DNA from 3 places in the Bradyrhizobium sp. C-145 genome. Region 2 is predicted to be linked to each of the others. Evidence: predicted binding sites of a transcription regulator. Region 2 holds the regulator's gene; each other region holds the start of a gene.
What was found. The regulator PhoB, encoded in region 2, activates phosphate uptake and scavenging genes when phosphate is short. The targets are predictions, from matches to a motif close to TGTCATNNANCTGTCAT.

Region 1: a site for PhoB is predicted at 2,984-3,000, ahead of phnF (phosphonate metabolism transcriptional regulator PhnF). Genes of this name have one in related genera too.
Region 3: a site for PhoB is predicted at 3,279-3,295, ahead of LRP30_RS27030 (YbhN family protein). Genes of this name have one in related genera too.

The regions. Positions count from the first base shown of each region.
Region 1 covers NZ_CP088150.1:595,843-600,730, reverse strand. The annotation lists gene LRP30_RS02695 (alpha-D-ribose 1-methylphosphonate 5-phosphate C-P-lyase PhnJ) at 1-749, opposite strand, end outside; gene LRP30_RS02690 (carbon-phosphorus lyase complex subunit PhnI) at 746-1,846, opposite strand; gene phnH (phosphonate C-P lyase system protein PhnH) at 1,850-2,458, opposite strand; gene phnG (phosphonate C-P lyase system protein PhnG) at 2,463-2,927, opposite strand; gene phnF (phosphonate metabolism transcriptional regulator PhnF) at 3,035-3,763, shown strand; gene phnE (phosphonate ABC transporter, permease protein PhnE) at 3,896-4,744, opposite strand; gene phnE (phosphonate ABC transporter, permease protein PhnE) at 4,741-4,888, opposite strand, start outside.
Region 2 covers NZ_CP088150.1:8,936,135-8,941,022, forward strand. The annotation lists gene LRP30_RS42080 (GcrA family cell cycle regulator) at 82-594, shown strand; gene phoB (phosphate regulon transcriptional regulator PhoB) at 850-1,557, opposite strand; gene phoU (phosphate signaling complex protein PhoU) at 1,573-2,289, opposite strand; gene pstB (phosphate ABC transporter ATP-binding protein PstB) at 2,301-3,119, opposite strand; gene pstA (phosphate ABC transporter permease PstA) at 3,116-3,961, opposite strand; gene pstC (phosphate ABC transporter permease subunit PstC) at 3,963-4,888, opposite strand, start outside.
Region 3 covers NZ_CP088150.1:5,701,571-5,706,458, reverse strand. The annotation lists gene LRP30_RS27035 (hypothetical protein) at 1-1,933, opposite strand, end outside; gene LRP30_RS27030 (YbhN family protein) at 2,025-3,107, opposite strand; gene LRP30_RS27025 (ferritin-like domain-containing protein) at 3,535-4,041, shown strand; gene LRP30_RS27020 (MFS transporter) at 4,333-4,888, shown strand, end outside.

The sequences.
Region 1 (4,888 bases), 1.2 Mb from region 2:
AGATAGGAATTTTCGGCGCCACACAGCGCGCAGGGCGCGTTGAAGCGGTAAGGCTCGAACGGGTGGTCCTCGAAATCGAGCGATACCACCTGCGTATAAGGCGGGATCGCATAGATGCGCTTCTCGCGGCCGGCGCCGAACAATTGCAGCGCCGGGCAATTGTCCATCTTGGGATTGTCGAATTTCGGCGTCGGCGAGGGATCCATCACGTAACGCGCGTTCACCTTCACCGGATAGGCATAGGCGGTCGCGATGTGGCCGAAGCGGGCGATGTCCTCATAGAGTTTTACATGCATCAGGCCATATTCGGCGAGCGCATGCATGCGCCGCGTCTCGGTCTCGCGCGGCTCGAGGAAGCGCAGCGGCTCCGGGATTGGTACCTGATAGACCAGCACTTGGTTTTCATTCAGCGCCGTCTCCGGAATGCGGTGACGGGTCTGGATCACGGTCGCATTCATCGTCGCCGTCGTCGTGGCGACGTCCGCGGTCTTGGCGAAGAACTTGCGGATCGAGATCGCGTTGGTGGTGTCGTCGGAGCCCTGATCGATCACCTTCAGCACGTCCTGGGGACCGAGGATCGCGGCGGTGACCTGCACGCCGCCGGTGCCCCAGCCATAGGGCATCGGCATTTCGCGGCTGGCGAACGGCACCTGATAGCCGGGGATCGCGATCGCCTTGAGGATCGCACGGCGGATCATCCGCTTGGTCTGCTCGTCGAGGTAGGCGAAATTGTAGGCGGGCGCGTTCATTCCGCGGCCTCCTTCATGGGCTCAGCATTGGCCTCGGCAAATTCTTGGCGCAGCTTGCGGAGCAGGCCGAGCTCGGACTGGAAGTCGACATAGTGCGGCAGCTTGAGATGCTCGACGAAGCCGGTCGCCTGGACGTTGTCCGAATGCGACAGCACGAATTCTTCATCTTGCGCCGGGGCGAGCGCCTCCTCGCCGAGCTCGCGGGCACGCAGCGCGCGGTCGACCAGCGCCATCGACATGGTCTTGCGCTCGCTCTGGCCGAAGGCGAGGCCATAGCCACGGGTGAAGCACGGCGCTTCCGTCGCCGATCCCTTGAACTGGTTGACCATCTGGCACTCCGTGAGCTCGATCGAGCCGAGCGGCACGGCGAAGCCGACGTCTTCAGCGAAGAATTCGACCTCGACCTCACCGAAGCGGATCTCGCCGGCGAAGGGATGGTTGCGGCCATAGCCGCGCTGGGTGGAATAGCCCATCGCCAGCAGAAAGCCTTCGTCGCCACGCGCCAGATTTTGCAGGCGCAGGTCGCGGTCCGCCGGAAAATTCAGCGGCTCGCGGGTGAGATCGCCGACGCCGGCGCCGTCGTCGGCCTGCGGCGAAGATTCGATCAGCCCGTCCCGGCCGAGAATATCCGTCACGCGCGGCGTCGCCGCGGCCGAGGCTTCGGCTGTCGCCGGCGCCTCCGGCACAAAGCCTTCGGCGAGCGAGGGATCGAGCAGGCGGTGGGTATAGTCGAAGGTCGGCCCGAGGATCTGGCCGCCCGGAATGTCCTTGAAGGTCGAGGACACCCGCCGCTGCACGCGCATGGCGCCGGTGTCGACCGGCTCGCTCGCGCCATAGCGCGGCAGCGTGGCACGGAAGGCGCGGACCAGGAAGATCGCCTCGATCAGATCGCCGCGCGCCTGCTTGATCGCAAGCGCCGCGAGCTCGCGGTCGTAGAGCGAGCCTTCGCTCATGACGCGGTCGACGGCGAGGCCGAGCTGCTCCGAGATCTGGTCGAGCGTGACTTCCGGAACGCCTTGGTCGCCGCGCCGTGCATTGGCGAGCAGGCGATGAGCGTTCTCGATGGCGCATTCGCCGCCTTTGACTGCGACATACATGCTTCAGCTTCCCTTGTTCGCGACGCGCGTGGTGCGGGGAATCGCGACCACGGCATCATCGGCGACCAGCACCACATCGAGGCCGCGCGGAAACAGCGGCTCGTTGAACCGCAGGCGCTCGAACAGGTCGAAAGGCTTGATCGACGCCTGGAGCGTCGCGGCGCCGTCAATGCCGGGACCGCGCAGCTCGAAGCTGCGTCCCGCGCCCAGGCTATCGACCTGGAGGATCAATGTGGTCGAGCGATCCGGATATTCGCTGGTGCCGAGCGCGAAGCGCTCGAGCGGCGGAAGCAGTGCGCCATCGCCGATCAGCGCGAAGCTCGCAATCGAGGTGTCCTGCACCACCGGCGCGCCGGTGTGGAACCTGAGCCACTTCACCACGTCGGAATTTTGCGCCATGCACGCATCGAGCCAGAGTGGCGTGTCGTGATCGAACAGCGTCAGCGCGATCGCGGCGGTGCCGCGCATCATCGTATGGGGCGTTCCGGCTGTCGGCACGATACGCTGGACCGAGCCCGGCCGCGCCATCGCGTCCATCACCGAGCGGAAGGTCGATTGCGCCGACAACACCTTATCGGCGAACCCCGGCGGCAGTTCCGCAATCGTGGTCATGACCTCACCCCTCACCGCGCACCATGGTGTAGAAATCAACCTTCGTTGCGGCAGTCTTCGCCGCCACCTGCTGGCGCCTCGTCATAAGCTGCTCGCGCAACGGCGCGATAACGTCGCGCTCGACGGCTGCGCCGAAATCGCAGGACTGCACCAGCGCGTCGCACAGCGCGATCAGCCGCGCCTTCTCACCATCGCGGCCAAGGGTGTAGCCGAAGCCGACCTCGCCGCTGGCAAGCCGCACCGCCGCGCGCGACACCGTGGCTTCGCCGAGGTTGAACGGCGCACCGTCGCCGCCGACCCGGCCGCGCAGCATGACCAGACCGTTTTCGCCTTCGCGCAGATCCTGATGGGCCGGCAGGGCTAAGTTGCGGAGGCGAGCGGCGATCTCGCCCGCCTCCGCGTGCGCCAGCACGGCCATCGCGGCCTTGCGCTGGGCTTGCTGGCTGTTGTGCTGCGTCACCTGGTCCACCGAACTTGCCGCATTGAAGTTGTCTATGATAATAGACAACTTCATACGGACGCGCCATGACTGTTTCGTGACAAAGGCGTGATTTCTGGGCTAGGCTGACCGGCGATATGAGCATGCAAGACACTGCATCGTCGGGCGTCGCGCTGTGGCGCCTCGTCGCCGACGGCATCGAGCGCGGCATCGCCGACGGCCGCTTTGCGGCCGGTGACAAGCTGCCGGGCGAGATGGAGATCGCGGAAACCTACCGCGTGAATCGCCACACCGTGCGGCGCGCGCTGGCCGCGCTTGCCGAGCGCGGCCTCGTGCGCGCCGAGCGCGGCAGCGGGACCTATGTCGAGGCGCAGAAGCTCGCCTATCCGCTGCGCTCGCGCACGCGCTTCTCCGAGATCGTCGGCGCCGGCGGCCGCGAGCCGCGTGGCCAACTGATCGAAGCTTCCGATGACGTCGCGACCCGGGAGCTGGCGCGCGAACTGGGTTTGAAGACCGGTGCGCCGCTGGTGCGGATCGAGGCGATCCGCCTCGCCGACCGCACGCCGATCTGCGTCTCCACCACCTGGCTGTCGGCGGAATTGTTTCCGGGCGCAGGCGCCGTGTTCGCCGCGACACGCTCGATGACGAAGTTGCTCGAGCACTACGGCATTCGCGACTACCGCCGCGGCGCAACCCGGATCACCGCCGGCATCGTCGACGCGACCGACGCCGCCCGGCTCGATCTTGCGCTGGGACGTCCGATCCTGGTGGTCGATGCGACCGACCACGCTCTTGACGGCAAGCCGCTGGTGACGAAGCATTCGCGGTTCGCGGCGGAGCGGGTGGAGTTTCTGGTGGAGTCGTAGCAGCGGAGCTCTCTCCGCGAAACCGGAGCCGTAGGGTGGGCAAAGGCGCACTTGCGCCGTGCCCACCATCTTTCCAAGATTCGCGAGAAGCGGTGGGCACGCTTCGCTTTGCCCACCCTACGGCAGCGGTGATTAAGCGACAGCCCTTCGCCCGATAATCGCAAAGCGCAGCTTGCCCGAGATGAAATCGATCGCAGCAACCGCAATCAAAATCATCAGGATCAGGAACGACACCTTCTGCCATTCCAGCACGCGGATCTGCTCGGCGAGCTGGAGGCCGATGCCGCCGGCACCGACGATGCCGATGATGGTGGCCGAGCGCGTGTTGGATTCGATGAAGTAGAGCACCTGGCCGGCGATCACGGGCAACACCTGCGGCAGCAGCCCGAAGCGGATCTCGTGCAGCGCGCTGCCGCCGGAGGCGCGGATACCTTCGACCTGCCTCTGGTCGGCGCCCTCGATCGCCTCCGAGAACAGTTTTCCAAAGGCGCCGAAATCCGACACGGCGATGGCAAGCACGCCGGCGAACGGGCCGAGCCCGACCACATTGATCCACACCAGCGCCCAGATCAGCGTGTCGACGCCGCGGATCGAATCCAGGAAGCGGCGAACCGGGAAGCGCAGGATGATTGACGGCACCACGTTGCGCGCGGCCAGCAGGCTGACCGGCAGCGCGAACAGGGCGGCGAGCGTCGTGCCCAGCAGCGCGATCGACAGCGTCTCGCCCAGCGCTTTCAGATAGACCGGCAGCGAGGAGCCGGGATCTGGCGGGATCATCATCAGGCTGATCCAGCCGAGCTGGCTGAGGCCGGCGAGGAACCGCGACGGCGAGAAGTCGAGATCGACCAGGCCGTAAGTGAGGATCGCAAACGCCGCGACGATCATCGCGGGCGTTGCAAGCCGCGCCGAGGCCGGCCGGTCGAACACATCGGGGTAGCGCGCGCGGATCTCTCGCGTGTCGACCTCGTGCGGCTTCGTCACGTCCGCGCCTCCTTGCCGAACAGGCGGCCACGCAGCCAGCCGGTGGTGATGTCGATGATGAAGACGGTGACGATGATGGTGAGCAGGATCGCGCTGACGTCCGAGTAATAGAACTTGCGGATAGCGACCACGAGTTCCTGGCCG
Region 2 (4,888 bases):
TCTGGCGGCACGGGTTTTTCAAGGCTTAGGCATTCGCTGTGAGGCCCCAGGATGGCGGCGCGCAGCGAGGGAAAGGGTGCAATGACGGTTTTGACCTGGTCCGACGATCGCGTCGAGCAGCTGAAAAAGCTCTGGGAGGCCGGACTTTCGGCCAGCCAGATCGCGGCCGAGCTCGGCAATGTGACCCGCAATGCCGTGATCGGCAAAGTGCACAGGCTCGGCCTGTCGGGCCGCGCCAAGAGCCCATCTTCGGCCGCGCCGCGGCCGCGCAAGGCGCGCCCAGCACAGCACATGATGCGGGTGACCCGGCCGATCTCGCGCGGCAACACCGCGCTGGCGCAGGCCTTCGAGGTCGAGGTGGAGGCCGAACCGGTCACCTACGACAACGTGGTGCCGATGAGCCAGCGGCTGTCGCTGCTGGAATTGAACGAGGCAACCTGCCACTGGCCGGTCGGCGATCCATCGAGCCCGGATTTCTTCTTCTGCGGCGGCAGGGCGCTGTCCGGCCTGCCCTACTGTGCCCAGCACTCGCGCGTGGCGTATCAGCCGGCCGCGGATCGGCGGCGGGCGCCGGCCAAGCCGAGCACGCGGTGAGTTTGTTCTGAGATCGAAACGGCAGCCGTCACGCGATGACGGCTCTACAAATCCGATGTCGTCCCGGACAAGCGCGCCTCAAGCGCGCGTAGATCCGGGACCCACAGCCACCGCAAGCTGTGGCTACGGGGACTCGAAGTTACTTTTTTAGCGCAACAATCACTCCCTGTGCTATGGGTCCCGGATCTGCGCTTACGCTTGTCCGGGACGACAGTGAGAGTGTGGCAGCCGCCTGCTAAAGCAACACCGCCTAACTTAGGTCTGCTCCGCCTTCGCAAACCGATCATCCAGCGCATAGCCGGCGCCGCGGACTGTGCGGATCGGGTCCTGCTCGCGGCCGAGATTGAGCAGCTTGCGTAGGCGGCCGATATGGACGTCGACGGTGCGCTCGTCGATATAGATGTCGCGGCCCCAGACGCTATCGAGCAGCTGCTCGCGCGAGAACACGCGGCCGGGATGCTCCAGGAAGAACTCCAGCAGGCGATATTCGGTCGGGCCGAGATCGATCGGCCGGCCAGAGCGCGCCACGCGGCGCTTGTCGCGATCGAGCTCGATGTCGCCATAGGCGAGCACGGTGGCGAGCCGCTCCGGGCTTGCCCGTCGCAAGAGCCCCTTCACGCGCGCGAGCAGCTCCGGCACCGAGAACGGCTTGACGATGTAGTCGTCGGCGCCGGTCGCAAGACCCCGCACCCGCTCGCTCTCCTCGCCGCGCGCGGTGAGCATGATGATCGGGAGTTGCTTGGTCTCGGGACGGGTGCGCAGCCGCCGGCACAGCTCGATGCCTGATAGTCCCGGCAGCATCCAGTCGAGCACGATCAGATCGGGGATGTGTTCCTTGAGGCGGGTGTCGGCGTCGTCGCCGCGCATCACCGTCTCCACGTCATAGCCGTCGCCTTCGAGGTTGTAACGGAGAAGCTCGGTGAGAGCTTCCTCGTCCTCAACCACCATGATGCGTGCGCCCATGTTGTCGTCGCTCCCTCAGGTATTCGGTACCGTCGTGGCGAAGGTCGTCATGTCGCCCTTCGGCCGCTTGTCGGTGATCGCCTGACCCTCGATCATGTAGAACACTGTTTCGGCGATGTTGGTGGCGTGGTCACCGATCCGCTCGATGTTCTTGGCGCAGAACATCAGATGGATGCAGAACGAGATGTTGCGCGGATCCTCCATCATGTAGGTGAGGAGCTCGCGGAACAGCGAGGTGCAGATGGCGTCGACTTCCTCGTCGCCCTTCCACACCGCCATTGCCGCCGGCAGATCATGCGCGGCATAGGCGTCCAGCACCGACTTGACCTGCTGCTGCACGAGGTCGGTCATGTGCTCCAGGCCGCGGAACAGTTTTAGCGGATGGAAGTCCGTCTCCAGCGCCGCAACGCGCTTGCCCATGTTCTTGGCGAGGTCGCCGATGCGCTCGAGATCGGTGGCGACGCGCATGGCGCCGACAATCTCGCGCAGATCCACCGCCATCGGCTGGCGGCGGGCGATGGTGAGCACGGCGCGCTCCTCGATGCGCTTCTGCAGCGCGTCGAGCTCGGCGTCGGTGGTGACGACGCGCTGGCCGAGCGCGACGTCGCGGCGGATCAGCGCGTCGACGGAATCGACGATCATGCGCTCGGCGATGCCGCCCATCTCGGCGACCAGGCGGGTGAGCTCCTGGAGGTCGGTGTCGAAGGCCTTTGCGGTATGTTCAGTACCCATGTCCCGTCTCCTCAGCCGAACCGGCCGGTGATGTAATCCTGCGTACGCCGGTCGCTCGGCGACGTGAAGATCTTGCTGGTGTCGTCGAACTCGATCAGTTCGCCGAGATACATGAAGGCGGTCTTGTCGGAGACGCGCGCCGCCTGCTGCATGTTGTGGGTGACGATCGCGATCGTGTAGTTCTCGGACAGTTCCTGGATCAGCTCCTCGACCTTGGCGGTCGAGATCGGATCGAGCGCCGAGCAGGGCTCGTCGAACAAGATCACTTCAGGCCGCACCGCGACCGTGCGGGCGATGCAGAGGCGCTGCTGCTGGCCGCCGGAGAGCGACAGGCCCGAGGCGTTGAGCTTGTCCTTGACCTCGTTCCACAGCGCGCCGCCGCGCAGCGCCTTCTCGACCCGGTCGTCCATCTCGGACTTCGAGATCTTCTCGTAGAGGCGGATGCCGAAGGCGATGTTCTCGTAGATCGTCATCGGGAACGGCGTCGGCTTCTGGAACACCATGCCGACCCGGGCGCGCAGCAGATTGAGGTCGAGCTTGGGATCGAGAATGTTGGTCTGGTCGAGCATCAGCTGACCGGTCACGCGCTGGCCCGGATAGAGGTCGTACATCCGGTTGAAGATGCGCAGCAGGGTCGACTTGCCGCAGCCCGACGGGCCGATGAAGGCCGTGACGCGGTTGGTGCCGAGCGTCAGGTTGATGTTCTTCAGCGCGTGATGCTCGCCGTAATAGAAGTTGAGGTTGCGCACCGTCACCTTGGCGGGCGCTTCCGGCAGCGGATGCGAGGCCAGGTGACCGTTGGAACTCACGGATACGGACAGGTCGGTCATTTTGCGGTCCTCTCGGCACCGAGGATGCGGGCGCCAATGTTCAGGGCAAGCACGGTGAGCGTGATCAGCAGTGCGCCGCTCCAGGCGAGCTGCTTCCAATAGGCGTAGGGGCTCTGCACGAAATTGTTGATGGTCACGGGCAGGTTCGCCATCGTCTTGTTCAGGCCGAGGCTGAAGAACTGGTTCGACAGCGCGGTGAACAGCAGCGGCGCGGTCTCGCCGGCGACGCGGGCGGTGGCGAGCAGCACGCCGGTGATGAGGCCGGAGCGCGCGGCGCGGTAGGCGATGCGCTTGATCACCAGTGAGCGCGGCAGGCCGAGCGCGGAGGCCGCCTCGCGCAGCGCGTTCGGCACCAGAAGCAGCATGTCCTCGGTGGTGCGCAGCACCACCGGGATGACGATCACGGCGAGCGCGAGGCTACCGGCGATCGCCGAGAAGCCGCGCATCGGCACCACCACGGCGCCGTAGATGAACAGGCCGATGATGATCGAGGGCGCCGACAACAGGATGTCGTTGATGAAGCGGATCACCGAAGTCAGCTTGTCGTTACGGCCGTATTCGGCGAGATAGGTGCCGGCGAACAGGCCGAGCGGCGCGCCGATGCCGACGCCGAGCACGGTCATGATCAGCGAGCCGACGATGGCGTTGAGCAGGCCGCCTTCGGACGCGCCGGGCGGCGGCGTGTTCTCGGTGAAGACCTGGAGGTTCAGGCCGCTAAGGCCGTTGTAGAGCAGCGTGATCAGGATCAGCGCGAGCCAGGTGACGCCGAAGGCGGCGGCGGCGATGCAGAGCCCGCGGATGACGATGTCGGTGCGGCGGCGGCGTGCGTAAATCGGGTTCATGTCACTTCCCCGCCTTCTGTTCCAGGCGCAGCAGCATCAGCCGCGCGGCCGCGAGCACGAAGAACGTCAGCACGAACAGGAGCAGGCCGAGCAGGATCAGGCCGGACTGGTGCAGGCCGTCACTCTCGGCGAACTCGGAGGCGATCGCCGCCGAGATCGTGGTGCCCGGCGCGAAGATCGACGAGGAGATCCGGAACGAGTTGCCGATGATGAAAGTCACCGCCATGGTCTCGCCGAGCGCGCGGCCTAGCGCCAGCATGACGCCGCCGATGATGCCGACGCGGGTGTAGGGGATCACCACGCTGCGGACGACTTCCCAAGTGGTGCAGCCGACGCCGTAGGCGGCCTCTTTCAGCACCGGCGGCACCGTCTTGAACACGTCGACCGAGATCGAGGTGATGAAGGGCAGCACCATGATGGCGAGGATCAGCGCAGCGTTGAATAGGCTGAGATAGGACGGGGGACCTGCGAAGATCGCCCCCAGCACCGGGACGCCGTCGAAGACCCTGATCATGAAGGGCTGGAAGGTGTTGGCCAGGAACGGGCCCAGCACGAAGAAGCCCCACATGCCGTAGATGATCGAGGGGATGCCGGCGAGCAGCTCGATCGCCATGCCGATGGGGCGGCGCAGCCATTGCGGGCAGAGCTCGGTGAGGAAGATCGCAATGCCGAGACCGACCGGAATGGCGATCAGCATCGCGATGAAGGAGGTGACGAGCGTGCCGTACATCGGCCCGAGCGCGCCGAGCACGGGCGGATCGGCCGAGGGCGCCCAGCGCTGCGTCCACAGGAACGACAGGCCGTATTCCTTGATCGCCGGGAAGGCGCCGACGATCAGCGAAATGATGATGCCGCCGAGGATCAGCAGCACCGAGATCGCGGAAAGCCGCGTGATCCAGTAGAAGGTGACGTCGCCGAGCTTGAACG
Region 3 (4,888 bases), 3.2 Mb from region 2:
GCAACTGTGGCAGAAATCCGCGCGTCACATCCGGCGGAGCGGCGTCGAGGCCGAGCACGGCGCTCGCGGCGGGCAGTGCGGCATCCGCCATCGCAGCGTGGCCCTCGGCGCTTGGATGCACGGCACCGCCATAGACGGCGGAGAGCACGCCCCAGGTCGCGTCGTGGATGTCCGTCGGCTGGCTCGCGGCCGGCAATCCTTGCGGATAGGTCATCGCGGCAAAATAGCTGTCGTTGGCGTCGCGGATCCAGCGTGCGCGCGGCAGATAGGCGCGGTATTCCGAAGCGCCGCGCCCGCACAGCATCGGCTGGCTCGCCGCCGTCACGATGTCGGGATTGAAGCTCTGGCCGTTCTCGGCAAAGCAGGTGCGGTCGAATTCGGGATCGTTGCCCGAATGAGCGCAGAAGCCGTGATCGGCGAACGCCGCCTGATGCGTGTCGACGAAGGTCATGCGATCGGCTTCGGGATCCCGGCAGAGCGCGCCGCGGGTGCAGGTGGCGAGCCCTTTCAGCTGCGGCAGGAATTCGGTGTCGACGAAGGTCGAGACGCGGGCCAGGCGCTGCGGATCGGCGTTGAAGGACGGATGGATGTCGAAGCCAGCGCGGCCGCCGCGGCAGGGCACGCCGCCATCGGCGAGCGCCGGGTTGGCGTAGGAGACGTAGACCACGTGCGAGAGATCGCCGCCGACCAGCGGCTTCAGCGCCTCGCGGAGCTTGACGAAATTCTGCGGCAGCTCGCGCGCCAGCGCATCGCGGGAATCGTCGACGCTCGCCATCACGCCGGAGCGACGGAACAGCGCGCGCTCGGTCGCGGTGTCGACGATGACGTCGGCGACGAGACCGGAAAAATAGACGTCGTTGGCGCCGACCGACAACAGCACGAGATCGAGCGTGCGGTCGGGCTGGCGCTTCTTCGCCGCGGTGAGCGCTTCGCGCAGCTCGGCGACCTGCGCGTTCACGCTGGTGTTGCAGACGCCGGTCTTGCCCGGCGGACACTCGCGGGCGCGCTGCGAGCCGAGCAGTCCGTCGCCGATGCTGGCGCCGGTGCAGGCGAGCGGCAGGAACGTCACGGCGATGTGGGTGTAACGCACCGCGAGCGCCAGCGCGGTGCGGGCCTGATAGCTGTAGAGCGAGCGGTGGCAGGGCGCGTTGAACCACAGCGCACTGTAGCGTTGCCAGTTGGCGAGCGTATCCGGCGCCTCGCAGGCGCGGCCACCCTTGAAGCCGTGGCGGCTCGGCCGGTAGTACTGCGCCCCGGCGGTACCGAGATAGGAGCGGAAGCAAAAACCTTCGTCCGACAGCGCCAGCGGCCGGTCCGGATTGCCTTCGCCGGAGGCGATGCTGTCTCCTAAGCCGGCGACGAAGATGTCGCGGACCTGGATCTCGGCCTGGACCCGCTGGGTCGGATCGGAGCCGGAGGAGACGTCGACGGTCGCGACCGTCTGCTTGCCGTAGCGGACGCGCAAATTGACCGGCTCGGCGCAGTCGAAGGTCGAGGCTTGCGGCCCGTCGCCATCGTCGAACGACCAGGCGCAGGTGGCGCCGACCGGCACTGCGCCGACGAGGCGCACGGTGACGGGATGGTCGATCGGGGTGAGGTAGTTCTCCTTGACGTTGTCGCGGGTGCAGGGCTGGTTGACCCGGCCCTGGAGGTCGATGCAGAGCCGGTTGACCATGTTGCGGGCCCAGCCGCGGCCCTCGCTCTGAAGCTCCAGCGACTGCTCGGCGGCCAGGATGCTGCGGTTACGCGCATTCTCGACATGGAGCAGGAAATCGCGCTCCTCGCGGAACAGGCGGAAGCGGTTGCGCACCTCCCAACTGATCTGCATGGCGCCGGCGTCCTGCGCGGCGGCGCGCTCGAGCGGCAAGGCGGATAGAATCCCGGCAAGCAGCAGGGCGCCTGCGGAGAGGATGCGAAAGGGAAGAGGAACCATGGTCCGCGTGTTCAACGGCAAAGTTGGGGCGGAAATAAGAGAGGATTGCTGTCCCGCCCGCAACCTTAGTCTGACGCTCCTGCTGACCCGCCTATCGCTTGCCGGCCTGCCGCAGCGTCCGCTCGCGCTCCATCGCGGCCACCTGCTGGGGCAGGTTGGCCTGGGCGCAGGCCTCCGCCAGCCGTCGCCGCTCCTGCCACGGCGCGACCACGTTCATCCAGAGTTCGCGCGCGCCCATGATGGAGATGGCGAGACCGAACGGGATCACGAAATAGAGAAGGCGGAACACCAGCAGCGTCGCCAGAAGCTGCTCGCGGCCGAATTCGGGCAGTGCTAACAGCATGGCGGCATCGAACACGCCGATCGAGCCGGGCGCGTGGCTGGCAAAGCCGAGAAGCGTCGCCAGGATGAACACCACGGCGAGCGACATGAAGTCGATTGGCGGATTGGCCGGCATCAGCAGGTACATCGCCGTGGCGCAGAAGCCGAGATCGACCACGCCGATCAGGATCTGCACCAGCGTCAGCGGCGTCGAGGGCAGCACCACCTTCCAACCCTTCTGGCCGAGCTCGCGCCGCTTCTCGCCCATGCAAAGCCAGACCAAATAAGAACCGATCGAGGCGAGGCCGCCGAGCGCGATCAGCCGGTTGATCGACGACGGCAGCTGATCCATCGCGGACGCCGCATCCGGATGGATGGCCATGCCGATCGAGAGCACGAAGATGTTACCGAGCCAGAAGGTCAGGCCCGACAGGAAGCAGATCTTCGCGACGTCGATCGCGTTCAAGCCGTAATCCGAATAGATCCGGAAACGGATCGCGCCGCCGGTGAAGACGGTGGCGCCGATGTTGTGGCCGATCGAATAGGACGTGAAGCTGGAGAGCGCCGCGATGCGATAGGGCACGTGCTTCTTGCCGATCGTTCGCAGTGCAAAAAAGTCGTAGAAAGTCAGGGTGCAGAACGCGAAGAAGACGCAGATCGCCGCCAGCCCGATACTTCCGCGGGGAATCTCGGTCAACGCCGTCAGGATGACCCCGGTATCGATGCCCTTGAGGGTCCGCACCAGCGTGGTGACCGCGAAGGCGATGATGCAGACGCTCGCGGCAATGCCGAGCCGTCGCCAGCCGATCCATTTATTGAAGCCGCGTCTCAGCGCGGGCAGCAGTCCGTGCATTCATCCTCCCGGCGGGGGGCAAGACCGATCCAGCCAGGTATTGGCAAGTCGGGTACGATGACGGCCAAAGATAGGCGTCGATCGGTTGGCATGATCCAGCTCATTTAAGGCAAAAACAGCGGCTTGTGCAGCCCTTGACAACAATAGGTTCTGCGTTGGACCGGCCACTTTTGTCATATGTGGTTCACATCTGACGCGCGTTAAGCATATGAGTCGCGAAACGCGGTTCGGACGGCGCATTCATGTTCAAGAGGATGGTTTCAAATCCTGCCGCCATCCGCGTTGTTCCAGCGCAAAGCGATGGGCGTTTTGGAACGTCGATACCGCGCGCTCGTTGGGCCCCATCAGCAGCCGAACATGGCGGAATAATGGGGCCTTTCGTGCAGGCCGATACCGCCGTGTTCCCGAAACCGAGAGGACCGGAACGATGGGACTGTTCACAAAAGACATCAAAACCATGAACGACCTGTTCGTGCACCAGCTCCAGGACATCTATTACGCCGAGCAGCAGCTCACCAAGGCGCTGCCGAAGATGGCAAGCAAGGCCACCGATCCGCAGCTGAAACAGGGCTTTTTGACGCACCTCGATGAAACCAAGCAGCATGTCACGCGTCTCGAGGAGGTGTTCAAGATGCACGGCATCGCCGTGAAGGCGGTCGACTGCCCGGCCATCGACGGCATCATCGAGGAAGCCGACGAGACAGCCGGCGAGGTTGCCGACAAGGCCGTGCTCGATGCTGCGCTGATCAATGCGGCCCAAGCCGCTGAGCATTACGAGATCGCCCGCTACGGCAGCCTGATCGCCTGGGCCAAGCAACTCGGCCGTAACGACTGCGCGGCGGTGCTTGCCAAGACACTCGAGGAAGAGAAGGCGACCGACAGGAAGCTGACCACACTCGCCGAGAGCAAGGTAAATCTGCGCGCGGCGAGCTGATGAAGGTGGTAGTCAACGAAGCGCCGCGCGATGGTTCGCGCGGCGCTTCTGCTTCTTCACTTCCGCTGTTGTCCTCCGCGAAGGCGGGGCATCCAGTACGCCGCGGCGCCGATTGGGTTTCATAAATTCCGTTGCGGAGTCCTGGATCGCCCGATCAAGTCGGGTGATGACACCGCGGATATCGCGGGCTTTGCGCGGACACTACCTCACGTCCATCCTTCGTCCATTATCGAAACATGATAGCGGGCTGGATGGGTATATTTCGCATGGGGCTGCAATCGAGGTGGCAGCATGCGAGCAAGCACCATCAAATATCAAACCTTGGACAATGCGCGCGCCGCGTCGCGCAGCGGCTCGCATCTTGCAACCTCCCTCACGCTTGCCGCGATGAGCCTCGGCTACGGCGTGGTGCAGCTCGACGTCACCATCGTCAACACCGCGCTCGATGCAATGGGCAGGGCGCTCGGCGGCGGCGTTGCCGAGTTGCAATGGGTGGTCAGCGCCTACACCATCGCGTTTGCCGCTTTCATCCTGACGGCCGGCGCGCTGGGCGACCGGATCGGCGCCAAGCGCGTCTTCATGGCGGGGTTCGCCATCTTCACCGCGGCCTCGCTCGCCTGCGCGCTGTCGCCCAATGCGGTCGTGCTGATCGCAGCACGGCTGGTTCAGGGCCTGGCGGCGGCGATCCTGGTGCCGAATTCTCTTGCGCTGCTCAATCATGCCTATGCGGACGACCGCGAGCGTGGTCGCGCCGTTGCGGTCTGGGCCGCCGGAGCAAGCCTTGCGCTCACCGCCGGCCCCTTTATCGGCGGCGCGCTGATCACGCTGGTCGGCTGGCGCGCGATCT